2 regions of the Arthrobacter sp. BE255 genome follow, and region 1 is predicted to be linked to the other one. Evidence: riboswitches for the same ligand, from Rfam matches in the RefSeq annotation. Region 1 holds a riboswitch; the other holds the start of a gene.

Region 1 (8,375 bases):
GACCCGCACCGGATCTACGTCAAGGGCCCCACCAAGTGGCGCGCGGCCGAGGTGGGCTGCCCGCCGGCCCTCCGCCCCGCCGCCTGCCTGCTGCTGGCCATGCTCGCGGCCCGCGGTGTGTCGGAGCTGCGGAACATCTACGTGATCGAGCGCGGCTACGAGGACCTGGCCGAGCGGCTGAACACCATCGGCGCGAAGATCGAGTACTTCCAGGACTAGCGCGAACGTACACTTGCGGCCCCGCCGCCCGGCGCGAACGTACAGATAATGACCCCTCCCCACGGATTTGAGGGTGTTATCTGCCGGTTCGCGCTTCGTCATGATCGGCAGTAACCCGGCCAACCCGGCGGGCGTTGAAGCACAATATAAGCATGCGAACATTCGGCGTCGAGGAAGAGCTCCTGATCGTTGATCCGGAAACCGGGGCGCCCCTTGCCCTGGCGGATGCCCTGCTGTCCGGCCGGCGGCTGGCCGCCGATGACGCCCCGGAAGATCCGCACGCGCTGGTGACCAAAGACAAGACCGTTTACGACGACGACGAGATGGGCTTGAGTGCCGAGCTGAAGCTTGAGCAGATCGAGACGCAGACCCGTCCGTGCCTTGAGTACTCCGAGCTGCTGCCGCAGATCCGGGCGGGGCGGCTGCTCGCTGACCAGGCGGCGCTCAAGAACGGCGCCAGGGTGGCCGCCCTGGCCACATCTCCGCTCGGTTCCACGACCCACACCACCCCGGATCCCCGCTACGCGCGGATGCTGGAGCGGTTTGGCCTGACGGCGCAGGAGCAACTGACGTGCGGTTTCCACGTCCACACCTTCATCGAGTCGAAGGATGAGGGTGTGGCGGTGCTGGACCGGATCCGCGACAAGCTGGCCGTCCTCACCGCCCTGAGCGCCAATTCGCCGTTCTGGAACGGCATGCCCACGGGATTCGAAAGTTACCGCACGCAGGCCTGGAACCGCTGGCCCACGTCGGGCCCGTCCGGCATTTACGGCACCTATTCCGCTTACCGGCGGGTGGTGACGCGCCTGCTGGACAGCGGCGTAATGCTCGACGAAGGCATGCTCTACTTTGACGCCCGGCTGTCCCGGAACCACCCTACCGTGGAGGTCCGGGTGGCCGATGTCTGCCTGCGAGCGGAGGACGCCGCCCTGATCGCCGTCCTGGTGCGGGCATTGGTCGAATCGGCCAGCCGGGAATGGCGCGACGGCGTAGAGCCTGCCCCGGTGCCGACGGTCCTGCTCCGGATGGCTGCATGGCAGGCGAGCAGCAGCGGCCTGAGCGGCGAACTCTTGGATTTCGGCACCTTCCGGCCCGCGCCGGCCGTGGATGTGGCACGTTCCCTGGTGGATTACCTGGCTCCGGTCCTCGCCGAACAGGACGAACTGGCCCTGGCCCGGCAAGGCGTTGAGGACATTATCGCCCGGGGCACCGGCTCGGCGGAGCAGCGCCGGGTCCGGGACACGGCCATGGAAAAATCAGCGCCCGACGACGGCGGGCTGGCGGCCGTTGTCTCCCACGCCGTGGGCGTCACGATGCGCGGAACCTCCGGGCTGCCTGAGGTTGATGAGGCCCCCGAACTGCTGAGGGTGCGCCAGTCCTAAGTTTCCCGGCCCTCTTCGTCCGGCGCCGCCGGTTCTTCGTAGCGCATCAGCTGGGCACCTACTGCACCCTCCACAAGGTAGAAGACGAACGGCGGGATGTCCTTCGCCCCTGCCAGGATGGCGCCGAAAGCGGTGGCGCCTGTGACCGCGGTGATACCGGTCCACGGCTTCAGCGGCAGCAGCAGGAGGCCGGCCCCAAGGGCAGCAAGGGCGCCGACATGCAGTACCGAATAGGTCAGGAACGGCCAGTTGGCGCCCCGCCTGTAGGCGAACCTCTCCAGGTCCGCCGCACGGTTCGCGAGGGATACGACGAACAGCGGTGCGCCTGCAACCAGGGCTGCTGCTGCGCCACTGGCCATGGTTTTTGCGGGGCCGGGCCTGAGGGCCTGCGCGAAGCGGACGAATCCGACCGGTACGGCCGCAGTGCCTGCCGCCGCCAGGAACTGGCCAACGATCCAGGGTCCGCGGCTGCGCTGGAGCATCGCCAGCCTGGTGGCCGGGTCCTTGGTGGCGTGGACCATCCCCACAAAGGAAATCCCCACACCCCAGCAGGTACCCGCCGCAACGATTAGCGCTCCGGCCTTCCGATACGGCCTGTTCCCCTGCATTGCCTGTTTTCCCTGCATGGCTGGCTCCCGGTCTGGCGGATGCGGTGGCCCAGCACCATCGCGGTGGTGAGCATGAAGTTACGCCGCAGCGCCGCGGCGGTCAACGGGCAGGAGACCGCCACGTTCCAGGCTTCAGGCACCCGCCGCCAGCCGCAGTCCCAGTGCCAGCATCACGACGGCGATCAGGCCGTCGAGGAGGCGCCACGACGATGGCCGTGCGAAGAACGGACGCAGGATCCGTGCGCCGAATCCGAGCGCGCTGAACCACGTGATGCTGGCGGCCATGGCCCCGGCCCCGAACCACCACCGCAGGTCCGGCGCCTGCTGGTTGGCCACCGAACCGAGCAGCAGGACGGTGTCCAGATAGACGTGTGGGTTGAGCCAGGTCAGGGCAAGCACCGTGGAAACCGCTGCCCCGGCCCGGAGGGCTTTCTGATGTCCCGAGGCCCTCAGCGCGCCCGGGCGGATCGCCCGCCGGGCCGCCATGGCGCCATAACCCACCAGAAACGCCGCGCCGGCGTAGTGGGCCACCTCCACCACCACTTGGTTCGCGTCAATCAGTGCCCCGATTCCGGCGATGCCGGCGGCGATCAGCAGCGCATCGGAGACGTTGCAGACCAGTACGACGGCGGCCACATGCTCTCCGCGGATGCCCTGGCGCAGCACAAAGGCGTTCTGGCTGCCGATGGCCACGATGAGCGCCAGTCCCGTGCCGAAGCCGAGCACAGTGGGGGCCACAAGTTCAGTCAGATCCATATCGTCCAACGTACGGGCGGCCGTAAGATTACTCCAGCTAAATATTCTAAGGACTATTAAGGAAAGCTAATGAAGACATTTCAGCTGGAGCAGCTGCGGACCTTCGCCGCCGTCGTGGATGCGGGCACCTTCGAGGCGGCGGCCCGGAGCCTGATTGTCACGCCGTCGGCTGTGTCCCAGAGGCTGAAGGCAATGGAGGATGCAGCCGGACAGATCCTGCTCCAGCGAACCAACCCTGTCCGTCCCACCACTGCCGGGGAAGCGGTCCTGCGGTTCGCGCGGCAGGTCCGGCAGCTGGAGTGGGATGCCCTGCGCGAGCTCGGCGACGGCGGGGACGGGCCAACTGCTCCCATTCCCCTGGTGGTGAACGCCGACTCGCTGTCCACGTGGTTCCTGCCGGCGCTGGCAAGCCTTCCCCCGGACGCCGGCGCGTACTTTGATCTTCGAATGGAGGATGAACAGCATTCCACGCAGCTCCTGCGTACCGGAACGGTGATGGCCGCCGTGACCGCAACCCCTGAGCCTGTCCAGGGCTGCAGCGTGGAACCGCTGGGTGCCCTGAGGTACTACGCCGTGGCCAGCCCCGGCTACGTCCGCCGCTGGTGGCCGGACGGGCCGGACCTCACGGCCGGAAGCCTTGCCCCCGTCATGAATTTTGACCGCAAGGATGACCTGCAGGGCGGATTCTTCCGCCAGCTGACCGGGGCGGAGCTGACCGCACCGCGGCACTACGTCCCGTCGTCGGCCGAGTTCGCCCAGGCCATCCGCCTGGGACTGGGGTGGGGACTGTTGCCGGAGCAGCAGTGCCTGCCCGACATCCGGACCGGGGCGCTGGTGGGACTGGCACCGTCCGATCCTGTGGATGTCTCGCTGTTCTGGCAACGGTGGAAGATCGACTCCCCGGCGCTCAACGAACTCACCGCCGCAGTCCGGCAGACGGCGTCCCGTCAGCTCCGCCAGCCTGGAGCCTGACATGCCGCGCCTGACCTGCCGTGCCTGACCGGGCCACGGTCGAAGGATGCGTCGGGAAAGGCGCCATGCCATACTCAGGCCGTGACGTCGTCGTACTCGTTCCGTGCCGAATTGTGGCTCTACCCCGAAGAAGCGGGCTGGCACTTCCTGACCCTTCCGGCGGACGTGGCCGACGATCTCCGCGAGGAAGCGGCAGTGTTCCGGAAGGGCTTCGGCTCGATCAAAGTCACAGCCGAAATCTCCGGCCACACATGGCAGACGTCGGTCTTCCCGGACAGCAAGAGCGGCTCCTACCTGCTGCCCGTCAAGAAGGCCGTCAGGACCGCGGCCCGCATCAGCGCCGGGGACGAAGTGGCAGTGCGGCTGGAAATCGAGCACGAAGGTGCGGCCCATACCGGTGCACCGACTGACGGTACCGGCTGAACTCCGCCGGGAAGGTTGCCTCCAGCAGAGCCTCCTCCCGGAGTACTTCACGGTGCACCGCGGCGGACGCGACCGGAAGGGCAGCCGTCGTCCAGGCGTCATTCCGCAGCAGCCCCACGCCCAGGTGAACCAAGGCCCAACGCATGTACATGGGGTTCCGGGAGAGGCCATAGGGGCCCGAAGTCACTAGGCCATCGGGAGTGGCCAGGCGGGTGCTTCGGGCGGCGTGCCAGGCCCACAGGATGAGCGCCACTCCGCTGGCCAGGGATGCCCCTCCGGCCAGGCGCAGAAGAATCGACGGCGGGCCGGAGGCCGGCACGAGGGGGCGCGGTGCAATCCGCTGCAGAATCACTCCGGCGGCGATTCCCGCGAGGTTCTGTTCAGGCAGCGGGATGTTGGAGAGCAGCCGGACCAAGTCCAGGCGTGCAGTCATCCGGTCACCGCCTAACTCCGGCGCGAACGTGCAGTTAAGGCCCCAAAAGCGCTGGAAACGGGGCCTCAACTGTACGTTCGCGCCAAATCAGATCTGCTTGAGCGCCTGTTCCAGGTCACCGATGAGGTCGTCCGCGTCCTCCAGGCCCACGGACAGCCGCACCACGCCGTCGCTGAGCCCGATGGCGGCGCGGCCTTCGGGACCCATGGCGCGGTGCGTGGTGGTGGCCGGGTGGGTGATGAGGGACTTGGCGTCGCCCAGGTTGTTGGAGATGTCGATGATGCGCAGCGCATCCAGCAGCGCAAAGGCGGCGTCCTTGCCGGAGCGCCCGGGCGTCGTCGCAAGCTCCAGCGTGAGGACGGTGCCGCCGGCCTTCATCTGTTTGGCGGCGAGCTCGTACTGCGGGTGGGATTTCAGCAGCGGGTACTTGACCCAGCTGACGGCCGGCTGCTGTTCGAGCCATTCGGCCAGCCGCAGTGCGGTGGCGGAGGAGTGGTTGACGCGCAGCGCCATGGTTTCCAGGCCCTTGGTGAGGACCCAGGCGTTGAAGGCGGACAGCGAAGGGCCGGTGTGGCGCATCAGCTGCTTGACCGGGCCGTCGATGAATTCCTTGGTCCCCAGGATGGCCCCGCCCATGACCCGGCCCTGGCCGTCGATGTGCTTGGTGCCGGAGTAGACAATCACGTCCGCGCCGAGCTGGCCGCAGCGCTGCAGCAGGGGGGTGGCAAAGACATTGTCGACGACGACGGTGGCGCCGGCGGCGTGCGCGAGTTCGCTGACAGCGGCGATGTCCACGATTTCCTGCATCGGGTTGGACGGCGACTCGAAGAACACCGCGGTGGTGGGCTCTGACAGGGCGGCGCGCCACTGCTCCAGGTCGGTCCCGTCGACGAACACCGTCTCCACGCCCCAGCGCGGCAGGATTTCGTTGAGGATCACAAAGCAGGAGCCGAACAGCGAACGGGCGGCAACCACGCGGTCGCCGGCGGCGAGCAGGGCGCCGAGTGCGGTGAACACGGCGGACATGCCGGACGCCGTGGCGAAGCACGCCTCGGTTCCCTCAAGCAGGCGGAGGCGTTCCTGGAACGTGGCGACTGAGGGGTTGCCGTACCGGGAGTAGACGAAGCGTTCGTCCTCGCCGGTGAAGGCGCGCTCGGCGGCGGCAGCGGATTCGTAGACGAATCCGGAGTTCAGGAACACCGGCTCGGTGGTCTCCTGGAAGTTGGTGCGGTCCAGCCCGCCGCGGACTGCCTGGGTGTCAGGGCTCCAGCCGGCGGCATCTTCGTTAAAAGTCACTTAGTTCTTTCCCAGGTTGGTTGGCAGGCCGCGGTTCTTCCAGCCGTTGACGGTGCGCTCGCCGTAGCGGTCCGGCTCGCCTTCGAAGCCCTCCAGGACGTTGTAGGAGGTGAAGCCGGCCTGTGTCGCAGCATTGGCGGCCGCGATGGAACGCTGGCCGGAGCGGCAGATGAACAGCAGTTCGGTGCCGTTGTCCTCCGGCGCCTGCTGCGTGAGGTCCGTGATGAAATCCGGGTTGGGAATGCCGCCGGGGAACGTCCACTGGATGAACAGGGGATCGTTTTCGGTGGCCTTGGTGTCCGGGATGCCGATGTGCGCCCACTCACCCTCGGTGCGGACATCCACCAGGATGGCGCCCTGCTCCAGCTTGGCCCAGGCTTCCTGCGGGGTCAGGTCTCCGGCGTAGCTCACGCGTGGCCCTCGCCGTCGAACTCGAGGTCTTCCACTGCCGTGGCGACGGCGGCGTCCGCACTCGCGATGGCGGCGGGGAGGATGAGTGCCTGGGCGACAATCACCTGGCCGCCGTTGGAGGTGGCGGCGGGGCTGCCATGCAGCACGTAGCCCTCGGCAAGAGCGGTGGAAATCCGCTCGCAGAAATTACGGTCGTCCGGCCCTGTAATGAGCCGGTACGACAGTTTTTCTTCAGGGGCAGGTGCGTCAGACACGACGGATCTCCTTCTCTCACGCTTGCAGCTCGAATCGGTCGATATGCCGAGTATTCACCTGAGGCACCCCGCCGCGAAAGGGAGGGTTGCCGACCGGCCAGTCAGGGCTTGGCGCCGGTTCTCATTACTCCCCAAAAACGTAACACTTGGGCCGTCCGGCCGCACCGCCGCCGTCGTCATGTTCCGTAACCAACACGTGCTTCCCACCGCCGGCAACCGGACGGGACAATCAATCCATGGGGAAATCACGGCGGGAACCGGCCGCATTCGCGGGTCTGCGGACGGCAGCGGCGATCCTCGCTGGGGCCGCCGTGGCCCTGGGCCTGGGCGGCTGCCGGGACGTCTTCGCGCCGCCGCCGTGCATGCCGCCCGCGTACACCGTGACGCCGTCGGAGGTTAGGCCTGGTGCCGAGGTCACGGTCCGCGCGCCGGACACCACCTGCGGTGCCCGTTACGGCCGGGACGCGCAAGTCCAGGTGACGGTCCGGGATGCGGCACGGGCGGTGGTGCTGGAGGCGCTCGCTCCGATGACCGACGACGGCGGCTTCACCTTTGTGTTCACCGTCCCGCCTGCGACGGCTCCCGGAGAGGCCGCCGTGATGGCGTATCCGTACAACCTGGACTGGTGTGACGACACCGGCGTCAACAACCGGGCAGGGGCCGGGGACCGGACCCTTGTGCTGGTCTCGTGTGCCGAGCGATCGGTGCCGCTGGTGGTCCTGGATGGTGCGGCGCCCTAAAGCCAGGCTGACCAGCGCGAATGTCATGACGGGTATCCCGGACGGAACGCGGAGACCGATAGAGTTTGGCACGGGTGCAGGGCACCATCACTAAAGCGCAGCCGTCCTTGGGGGTCAACACCAGCATGCCACTAGCCAATGCATCCCAGCCTTTGACGAAACGCGCGGCTGCAGCGCGCCTTCTGCCGGCAGCGCTCCTGACTGCCCTGCTCCTGCTGTCCACCGTGATCCCGGCAGGCTCCGCCGTTGCCGCCGAACCTGTTCCCGACAAGGGCAAGCCCTTGCTGGGTGCCGTCCTGGAATGGGGCGAGGACTCCGGGCAGGGCTTCGCTGAACGGCTGGGCGCCTCACCTGCGCTGCTGGGACACGACATTTCGCTCCCCAGCAGGTCCGGCGAGGAACAGGACATCAGGGAATTCCTGGGGCAGGCATCAGGGCTGGGCTCACACGCCATGCTCACAGTGCGCCCCACTGTGCCGCTGGAACAGGTGGACGCCGCGGCCGCCGCGGCGTTCGCCAACAAGGTCAAGGCTCTGGCCGCCGGCTTCCAGGGCCAGCTCCTGATCCGGTTCGCGCCGGACATGAACTCAAGCTGGGTGGAATGGGGGCAGCAGCCGCCCGCCTACAAGGCGGCGTTCCGGAACGTCGCCGCTGGGTTCAAAGCCGCTGACGACGCCGGCACGGTCATGGTGTGGCAGCCGTACCTCGGGCGGGACTATCCGTTCGAACGCCACCGGAATGCGCCGGCTCCGGGATCCGAGGGCTTCGCAGCCCTGGACACGAACGGTGACGGGACCTGGAACGGCTCAGATGCCGCCTATGCGCCCTACTACCCCGGCGACGACGCCGTGGAATGGGTGGGGCTGACCGCCTATCACGAT
Region 2 (8,375 bases), on a different contig from region 1:
TGGTGGAGGCGGAGCAGGAGCTGGCGTACCACACGTCCTCCCGCTCCGCCCGGCAGCTGATCCCCAGCTACGGTCCCGCCGTCGTGCAGGATCTGACGGTCCGGACGCTGGAACTGATAGCCGGGCGGGACGCGGAACTGCCCCGGCCGGTCCTGTCGCCGCGCAGCTTTATGCTCATCGGCACGGAAGAGTCCGTCCGCGCCGAGGCCAGCGGGCACATGCGCGCCATTTCCGTGGCTGAAGCGCTGGAGCTGTGTCCGGCGCTGGTGCCGGACTCGTTTTCCGCGGCCGGCCTGGACACCGGATCCTTCGGCTGCGACGCCCCGCTGCTGCTGGCCGACCACCGGCAGCGGGCGGAAGCCGCCGGTACCGACATCATCACCGGTGCCCGGGTGCACTCCGCCCAGCGGCTCGGCTCGGGCTGGGAAATCGGCGCCGGGCAGGAGGCCTTCCAAGCCGGGGTCCTGGTCAACGCCGCAGGCGCGTGGGCAGACGAGCTCGCCGTCATCAGCGGCGTGGAAAAGCTCGGACTGCAGCCCTACCGGCGCACCGCGGCGATTGTCGACGTCGAGCATCCGCTGCCCGAGCGCAGTCCCATGGTGGCGGCAGCGGACAACACGTTCTACTTCCGCCGCGAGGGCACCGACGTGCTGATCTCGCCGTCGGAAACGGTCCCCAGCGGGCCGGAGGACGCCAGGCCGCGGCCCGGCGACGTCGAGCGCCTGATCACCAAGCTCAACCAGGTGACCACCCTGGGGATCCGCGGAATCCGCAGTGCCTGGACCGGGCTTCGGACCGAAGCTGCCGACGGCGTCCCGGTGGCCGGATTCGACGCCGAGGCACCCGGGTTCTACTGGCTCGCCGGGCAGGGCGGTTACGGGTTCCAGACCTCGGCGGCCATGGCCGAACTGGCAGCCGCCCAGATCCTTGCAGGGCAGGGTGCCGGACACGGCGGGAGCACGGACAGTCCGGCATTCCGGACAGCGGAGGCGCTGGCCGCCACGCGCTGGTCCATCCGGCGCTGAAGAATGGTCTCATGAGCACACTGATCACCAATATCGCCGAGCTGATGACCCAGGACCTGGAACACCGGGTCCTGAAAAACGCGGCCATGGTGATCGAGGGGGAACGCATCGCCTGGCTCGGCCCCGCCGCATCAGCGCCCGCGGCCGACGACGCCGTGGACGCCGGCGGCCGGGCGGTACTCCCCGGCTGGGTTGATTCCCATTCGCACCTGATCTTCGCGGGGGACCGCACCGCCGAGTTCGAAGCCCGGATGGCGGGGGAATCGTACGCGGCCGGAGGAATCGCCGTGACAGTGGACGCCACCCGGCGCACGTCCGACTTCGACCTCACCAGGCTGGCCATGGCGCGGGTCTCCGAGGCCGTATCGCAGGGCACGACGTACCTCGAAACCAAGACGGGCTACGGGCTGGACACCGAGCACGAGGCCCGAAGCGCCCGGATCGCCTCCACGGTGGCCGACGAAGTCACCTACCTCGGCGCCCACCTGGTTCCTGCCGGCTCCGATGCCGATGCCTACACCGACCTCGTGTGCGGGCCCATGCTGGACGCGGTCCGCCCTTATGTCCGCTGGGCTGACGTGTTCTGCGAGGAAGGTGCCTTCACCGCGGAGCAGTCGCGCCGTGTGCTTCAGGCCTGCCGGGACGCCGGCCTGGGCATCCGTGTCCACGGCAACCAGCTCGGCGAGGGCCCCGGCGTGCAGCTGGCGGTGGACCTGGGTGCGGCGAGCGTGGACCACGTCAACTACCTGTCCGGCCAGGACGTGGCCTCGTTGGCCCAAAGCTGGTCCGGCTGGGATCCCGCAACGGGAACCGGTGCGCGGGGAACCGTGGCCACCTGCCTTCCGGCCTGCGATCTGTCCACCCGGCAGCCGCTGGCCCCGGGGCGTGAGCTGCTGGATGCCGGTGTGCAGCTTGCCCTGGCCTCCAACTGCAACCCTGGCACGTCCTACACCAGTTCCATGGCCTTCTGCGTATCCACGGCCGTGCTCCAAATGCGGCTCAGTGTCCACGAGGCGGTCCGCGCCGCAACGTACGGCGGCGCGCTGGCGCTGCACCGGGACACCGGGAACGACGCCGACGGCGAACGGGCGGTGGGTTCGCTCGCCGTCGGGCACCGGGCCGACGTGCACGTGCTCAACGCGCCATCAGCCACCCATCTCGCCTACCGCCCGGGCATGCCGCTCACGTACGCTGTGTGGCGGGCGGGTGCACGGGCCCGCTGACCTCGGTACTCATTTTTTGACGTTTAGTGATCGATTTGGTCTGATATGATCATTAAGCGTCATTATCTGGTGACGGTTTGATCGCTGAGAGGCCCCCATGACCCGTACCGACCGCCTGACGGCCATCCTGGACATCCTCGCCAAAACCGGCCAGGTGGAGGTCGAGGAGATCGTCTCCCAGCTTGCGGTGTCGCCCGCAACTGCCCGCCGCGACCTGGACAGCCTGGCCAAGCGGCGGCTGCTGACCCGCACCCGGGGCGGGGCCACCACCGGCGCCCTCGCCTACGACCTGCCCGGGCGCTACAACCGCGACGACCACGCCGAGGCCAAGGAAGAGATCGCCCAGGCAGCTTCGGCCCTGATCTGGCCCGGGGCCGTGATCGGACTCTGCGGCGGCACCACCAGCACCGCCCTCGCCCAGATCCTGGCAACCCGCGAAGACCTCAACGCCCCCGCGAACCAGCCCACCCTGACAGTGGTCACCAACGCCATCAACATCGCCTCGCAGCTGGCCGTGCGGCCCAACATCAAGGTGATGGTGACCGGGGGCATCCTGAATCCCCGGTCCTACGAGCTCGTCGGCCCGTACACGGACATCATCATGCAGAAGGTGGTCCTGGATATCGCGTTCATCGGCGTGAACGGCATCGACCCCGAGGTTGGTCCCACCAATACCGGGGAAGGCGAGGCTTCCGTGAACGCGCTGCTGGCCAGCCGGGCGCGCGTCTCCTATGTGCTGGCAGATTCGTCCAAGGTGGGTATCCGGGCCTTCGCCACCATGGACGGGTACGACTTCACCCGCCTCATCACGGACGCCGGGATTTCAGCCGAGGACAAGGCCGCGTTCGAGGCCAACGGCACCGAAGTGATTGTGGCGCCGCACTAAGGCATCGCTAGAACACCATGGGAGGGGCGTCCAGGACGGTCTCGTCCACGCGGCGGTCCACCCACTGGCTGAACGGGATGTCCAGCTCATACTTTTCCGCGTCGGTTCGTACCAGGGTCCGCACGGCGGCGTTGTCCGGGTTGTTAAGGGACTCGAAGTACTCCACGGACCAGTGGAACCAGCGCATGCAGAACAGCCGCATCGTCAGCCCGTGGGTCACCAGCAGGGTGTTGGGCGCGTAGTCCGGCTTGGACCAGTGCCGGTAGAGGGTTTCCATAAACGAGGAGATCCGGTCGTAGACGTCGGAGCCGGACTCGCCCTCACGGAAGCGGTAGAAGAAGTGGCCGTAGGCGTTACGGAGTTCCTTCTGGTCCTCGATCTCCCCGCTGATCTGGAAGTTCGCCCAGTCCTGTTCGCGGAGCCGGGGCTCCTCGATCACCCGTTCCGTGAGGCTGCCAAGGTTGAGCGCCTCCAGCGTCTGGTACGCCCGCAGGTACGGCGACACGTAGACGCAGACCTGGCGGCCGTCCAGCTCCCGGCGGATCCTTTCGCCGGCCGCCGCGGCCTGCTCCAGGCCCAGCGGAGTCAGCGGGATGCGGTAGTCGGGCACGCGGTTGTAGATGGACGTGTCCGCGTTGGCCATGGACTGGCCATGCCGGATCATGATGATTTTCCCTGGCGCGCTCATAAAGCCCAAGCATAAGTCCTGGGCCATGCACTGCCCGGCGGCCCAAATCAGGAAAGAACCAGAAACTGCAGGCAAGATGGGAACATGCTGGTTCCCTCCCGCCGTCGGCTGCGGCTCGAAGTATGGATTGTCCTGGGCCTGTCCCTGGGGCAGTCCGCCGTCTATTCAGTGGTGCAGCTGCTGGACAAGATGACCCGTGCACCGCTGGCCGAAGGCACGTCCACGCTGAACCGGTCGCAGAGCAGCCGGGAATACTTTGACCTGACCTACCAGTTGCTGGACATCATCTTTGCGCTGGTTCCGGTTCTGCTGGTCATCTACTTCCTCACCGACCACCGGCAGTCCACGCCAGGGGCGCCGCAGGGCAGCTCCGCGTTCCGGAAGCTCGGCTTCGACTTCGCCAGGCCGGGCCGCGACCTGCTCCAGGGGCTGGGGCTCGCCGCGCTCATCGGCATTCCGTCGCTGGGCCTCTACGCTGCGGGCAGGGCGCTGGGAATCACCACCGCCATCATCCCCAGCGCACTCGATTCGTACTGGTGGACCGTCCCCGTCCTCATCCTGTCCGCCGTGCGGCACGCCGTGGTGGAGGAGGTGATCGTGGTGGGGTATCTCCTGGACCGCTTCGGCAAGTTCGGCTGGAGCATGCCGCTGGCGATCTTCGCCAGCTCCATGCTGCGCGGCAGCTACCACCTCTACCAGGGCTTCGGCCCGTTTATAGGCAATGCCATCATGGGGGTGGTCTTCGCCTGGCTGTATACAAAAACGCGCCGCGTGATGCCGCTGGTGGTTGCACACGCCCTGCTGGACATCGTGGCATTCGTTGGCTTCAGCCTGTTCGGCAAGGCAGTCGGCCTGGGGTAGGGCTGGGTTACGCAGGCCAGGCCCGGGTTAAAGGGATTCGGCCGCCATCGGTGGGTGGCATCATTGGCACCCGCTGATGGCGGCCGAAGTATTGACGAAGCGGTCAGATGGTGACTGCTCCGGAAGCGGTTTCGAACGTGACGGACAGGATGCCGGGGGTTCCGTGCGGAGCCACCCAGTCAACGGCGACGTCCTCAAGCGGCTTCTCCACCGGTTCGCCCAGCCACTCGGTCACCCGTGCTGCCGAACCGGCGATGGTCAGGCAGGACATCTTGACGTTGCTTTCGTAGGCATTGGACGGGTGGAGGGCGGGATCGCCTTCCCACTTGAGCATGTACGGCACCTGCGGGTCCGCGATCAGGCCCAGGATACCGATCTGCTTCCAGACCAGTTCGCGGCCGTCCGGGAACTTGCGGTTGCCGTTGACGGCGGACCGGCCCAGGCGTTCTTCGAACGGGGCGAGGTCGTCCACTTCGACGCACCAGCCCATCCAGCCGCCGCCGGCCGCGGACCGGGCACGGACTGCCTGTCCGAACGGCGCCTTGTCCGATGCCGGGTGGTCAAGCACCTCGACTACTTCCAGATATTTGTGCCCGGCGAGCGGGATGATCATGTTCCGGGTTCCGAAACGGGGATGCACTCCACCCTTTACGGCTTCGACGCCGAGGGCGGACGAAATACGTTCGGTGGTGGCAGCCAGGCCATCGTGTTCACAGGCGTAAGAGACGTGATCCATGCGCATGCCCTCATCTTGGCACTTTGTGATCCGCCTCTCAGCTAAGGGTATCCTTACCTACTTTGGGGGTGCGTCACGAGTGGACATCGTCCTTTCCGCGGCCCCCTGAAGCCGGCCGCTGACCATGTTCGTCACAATGCTGTTGCACGCCGATGACAGGTTCCTACACTGAACGCAGGTCATGAGCGCCAGCGCCAAGCCCCGGCTCGCTGGCCGGCAACCCTCCTTCCGCGGTGGGGTGCCCCGGGTGAGGACCTGGCTGTCCGGCAACGGCCGGACGGCAAGCGCGGCCCGTGGTGCTCCCAGCATGCCCGGGCCCACGTCAAAGGAGCCTTGAATGTCCAACGGATGGTCTTTTGAAACCCGCCAGATCCACGCCGGCCAGGAGCCGGACAGCGCCACAGGGGCGCGTGCGCTCCCGATCTACCAGACGACGTCGTTCGTCTTCCCCAGTGCCGAAAGCGCCGCCAACCGCTTCGCGCTCGCAGAGCTGGCCCCGATCTACACCCGCATCGGAAACCCCACCCAGGACGCCGTTGAACAGCGGATCGCCAGCCTCGAGGGCGGGCTCGCGGCACTGCTCCTGAGTTCGGGACAGGCAGCCGAAACCTTCGCCATCCTCAACATCGCGGAGGCGGGGGACCATGTGGTGGCCAGCCCCAGCCTCTACGGCGGCACGTACAACCTGCTGGCACACACGCTGAAAAAGTTCGGCATCGCCGTGACCTTCGTCGAGGACCCGGACAACCTGGAACACTGGCGGGACGCCGTCCGGCCGAACACCAAGCTGTTCTTCGCCGAGGTGGTATCCAACCCGCGCCAGGACGTGCTCGATATTGAAGGAGTGTCCCGGACTGCCCACGAAGCCGGCGTCCCCCTGGTGGTCGACAACACGCTCTCCACCCCCTACCTGATCCGCCCGCTGGAGTGGGGCGCCGACATCGTGGTCCACTCCGCCACCAAATACCTTGGCGGGCACGGCTCGGCCATCGCCGGGGTGATCGTGGACTCGGGCAACTTCGACTTCGGCAAGGACCCGGAACGGTTCCCCGGCTTCAACACCCCGGACCCCACGTACAACGGGCTGGTCTACGCCCGCGACCTTGGCGCCGGCGGGGCCCTCGGCGCCAACCTCTCGTACATCCTCAAGGCCCGGGTCCAGTTGCTCCGCGACCTTGGCTCCGCAGTCTCGCCCTTCAACGCCTTCCTGATCGCGCAGGGCCTGGAGACACTCAGCCTGCGCGTTGAGCGGCACGTTGCCAACGCCGTCGCCGTGGCGCAGTGGCTGGAGGCCCGTGACGACGTCGAATCGGTCGCCTATGCCGGGCTCCCGTCCAGCCCCTGGTACGAGCGCGGACGCAAGTACGGGCCCTTGGGTACGGGCGCGGTGGTGGCCTTCAACCTGGCCGGCGGGGCCGAAGCGGGGAAGCGCTTCGTGGATGCCCTGGAGCTGCACAGCCACGTGGCGAACATCGGTGACGTGCGCTCCCTGGTCATCCACCCGGCGTCGACCACGCACAGCCAGCTCTCAGCGGAGCAGCAGGCGGTTGCGGGCGTGACGCCGGGACTGGTGCGCCTGTCCGTGGGGATCGAGCACATTGATGACATCCTGGCCGACCTGGAAGCCGGATTCCGGGCAGCCAAGGCGGCGCAGTAGGACGCCGGTCCGGACCCGCCAAGCCTCGGGGAGTCACAAACCAGTCACACTCTTAGCCATACACGGGGGCGGTTTCGTACACTCGGAGGAGGTCATGAGTGCCAGCGACAGCCCCGGCTTGCTGGCCGGCAACCCTCCTTCCGCGGTGGGGTGCCCCGGGTGAAGACCTGGCCTGCCGGTCACTTGACGGCAGGCAAGCGCGTAGAAAAGGTCTCCACATGACGATTACCGTCTCCCGTACAGCAGTACCCGAAAACGGCGTGGTCCGTTACGCCGGCATTGGCGGACTTGAACTCGAAGCGGGCGGATACCTGCCCGAAGTCACGCTCGCCTATGAAACGTGGGGAACGCTCAATGAGGACGGCTCCAACGCCATCCTCATTGAGCACGCCCTGACCGGCAGCACGCACGTGACACGCGGCGACAGCGACGAGCCCGGCTGGTGGGAGCAGCTGGCCGGCCCGGGCGCGCCGGTGGACACGGACAGGTTCTTTGTGGTGTCCATCAACATTGTGGGCGGCTGTTACGGCTCCACCGGGCCGTCGTCGCCCGCCCCCGACGGGCAGCCGTGGGGCTCACGCTTCCCGCTGGTGACCCTGCGTGACAGCACCGCCGCCGAAGCCCGCCTGGCGGACCAGCTTGGCATCGGCAGCTGGTACGCCGTGCTGGGCGGATCCATGGGCGGCGCCCGCGCCCTCGAATGGGCCGTGACCTACCCGGACCGGGTGGAACGCTGTGCCGTGATCTCCGTCGGCGCCGCCAGCACCGCAGAGCAGATCGCCTTCGCCCAGGCCCAGACCCTCGCCATCCGCCAGGACGCCAACTTCAACGACGGCGACTACTACGGCGGACCCTTCCCCGAGGACGGGCTGGCCCTGGCGCGGCGGATCGCCCACATCACGTACCGGTCAGCCCAGGAATTCGACGGCCGGTTCGGCCGGTCGGCCCAGGCACCCGAAACCCCCCTGCAGGCAGCCGCGCTGGGGGACCGGGGCCGCTACCAGGTGGAGAGCTACCTGGACCACCAGGGCAGCAAGCTCGTCAGCCGCTTCGATGCCAACAGCTACATCGCCATCACCGAGGCGCTCATGAGCCACGATGTCTGCCGCGGGCGGGGTTCCCTCGGCGAAACCCTCGCCCGGGCAACCGCCAGGTTCTTCGTCGCTGCGGTGGACTCGGACCGGCTCTACTTCCCCTCGCAGTCCCGCGAGCTCGCCGAGGCCCTTCCCGGAGACGTGGACGTCCACGTCATTGAAGCACCCATCGGCCACGACGGTTTCCTGACCGAGATCGGCCAGT

Evidence for each region. A riboswitch is a leader RNA that binds a small molecule or an ion and turns the genes downstream of it on or off. The one in region 1 is predicted to bind S-adenosylmethionine.
Region 2: it holds a riboswitch for S-adenosylmethionine, as region 1 does, so the genes downstream of both, J2X42_RS15025 (bifunctional o-acetylhomoserine/o-acetylserine sulfhydrylase) here and J2X42_RS10570 (DUF1737 domain-containing protein) in region 1, are expected to answer to the same signal.

What each region holds. Positions count from the first base shown of each region.
Region 1 is NZ_JAVDWK010000005.1:32,290-40,664, forward strand. Features, by position in the region: gene J2X42_RS10530 (UDP-N-acetylglucosamine 1-carboxyvinyltransferase) at 1-219, shown strand, start outside; gene J2X42_RS10535 (glutamate--cysteine ligase) at 372-1,601, shown strand; gene J2X42_RS10540 (hypothetical protein) at 1,598-2,143, opposite strand; gene J2X42_RS10545 (LysE/ArgO family amino acid transporter) at 2,342-2,965, opposite strand; gene J2X42_RS10550 (LysR family transcriptional regulator ArgP) at 3,035-3,937, shown strand; gene J2X42_RS10555 (DUF1905 domain-containing protein) at 4,019-4,360, shown strand; gene J2X42_RS23395 (methyltransferase family protein) at 4,272-4,793, opposite strand; gene J2X42_RS10560 (O-succinylhomoserine sulfhydrylase) at 4,881-6,089, opposite strand; gene J2X42_RS10565 (rhodanese-like domain-containing protein) at 6,090-6,500, opposite strand; gene J2X42_RS10570 (DUF1737 domain-containing protein) at 6,497-6,754, opposite strand; SAM riboswitch class IV at 6,768-6,883, opposite strand; gene J2X42_RS10575 (hypothetical protein) at 6,991-7,494, shown strand; gene opgC (OpgC domain-containing protein) at 7,620-8,375, shown strand, end outside.
Region 2 is NZ_JAVDWK010000008.1:173,165-181,539, reverse strand. Features, by position in the region: gene J2X42_RS15055 (FAD-dependent oxidoreductase) at 1-1,025, shown strand, start outside; gene hutI (imidazolonepropionase) at 1,037-2,248, shown strand; gene J2X42_RS15045 (DeoR/GlpR family DNA-binding transcription regulator) at 2,346-3,134, shown strand; gene J2X42_RS15040 (histidine phosphatase family protein) at 3,142-3,822, opposite strand; gene J2X42_RS15035 (type II CAAX endopeptidase family protein) at 3,907-4,683, shown strand; gene J2X42_RS15030 (VOC family protein) at 4,787-5,425, opposite strand; SAM riboswitch class IV at 5,597-5,712, shown strand; gene J2X42_RS15025 (bifunctional o-acetylhomoserine/o-acetylserine sulfhydrylase) at 5,757-7,076, shown strand; SAM riboswitch class IV at 7,167-7,282, shown strand; gene J2X42_RS15020 (homoserine O-acetyltransferase) at 7,295-8,375, shown strand, end outside.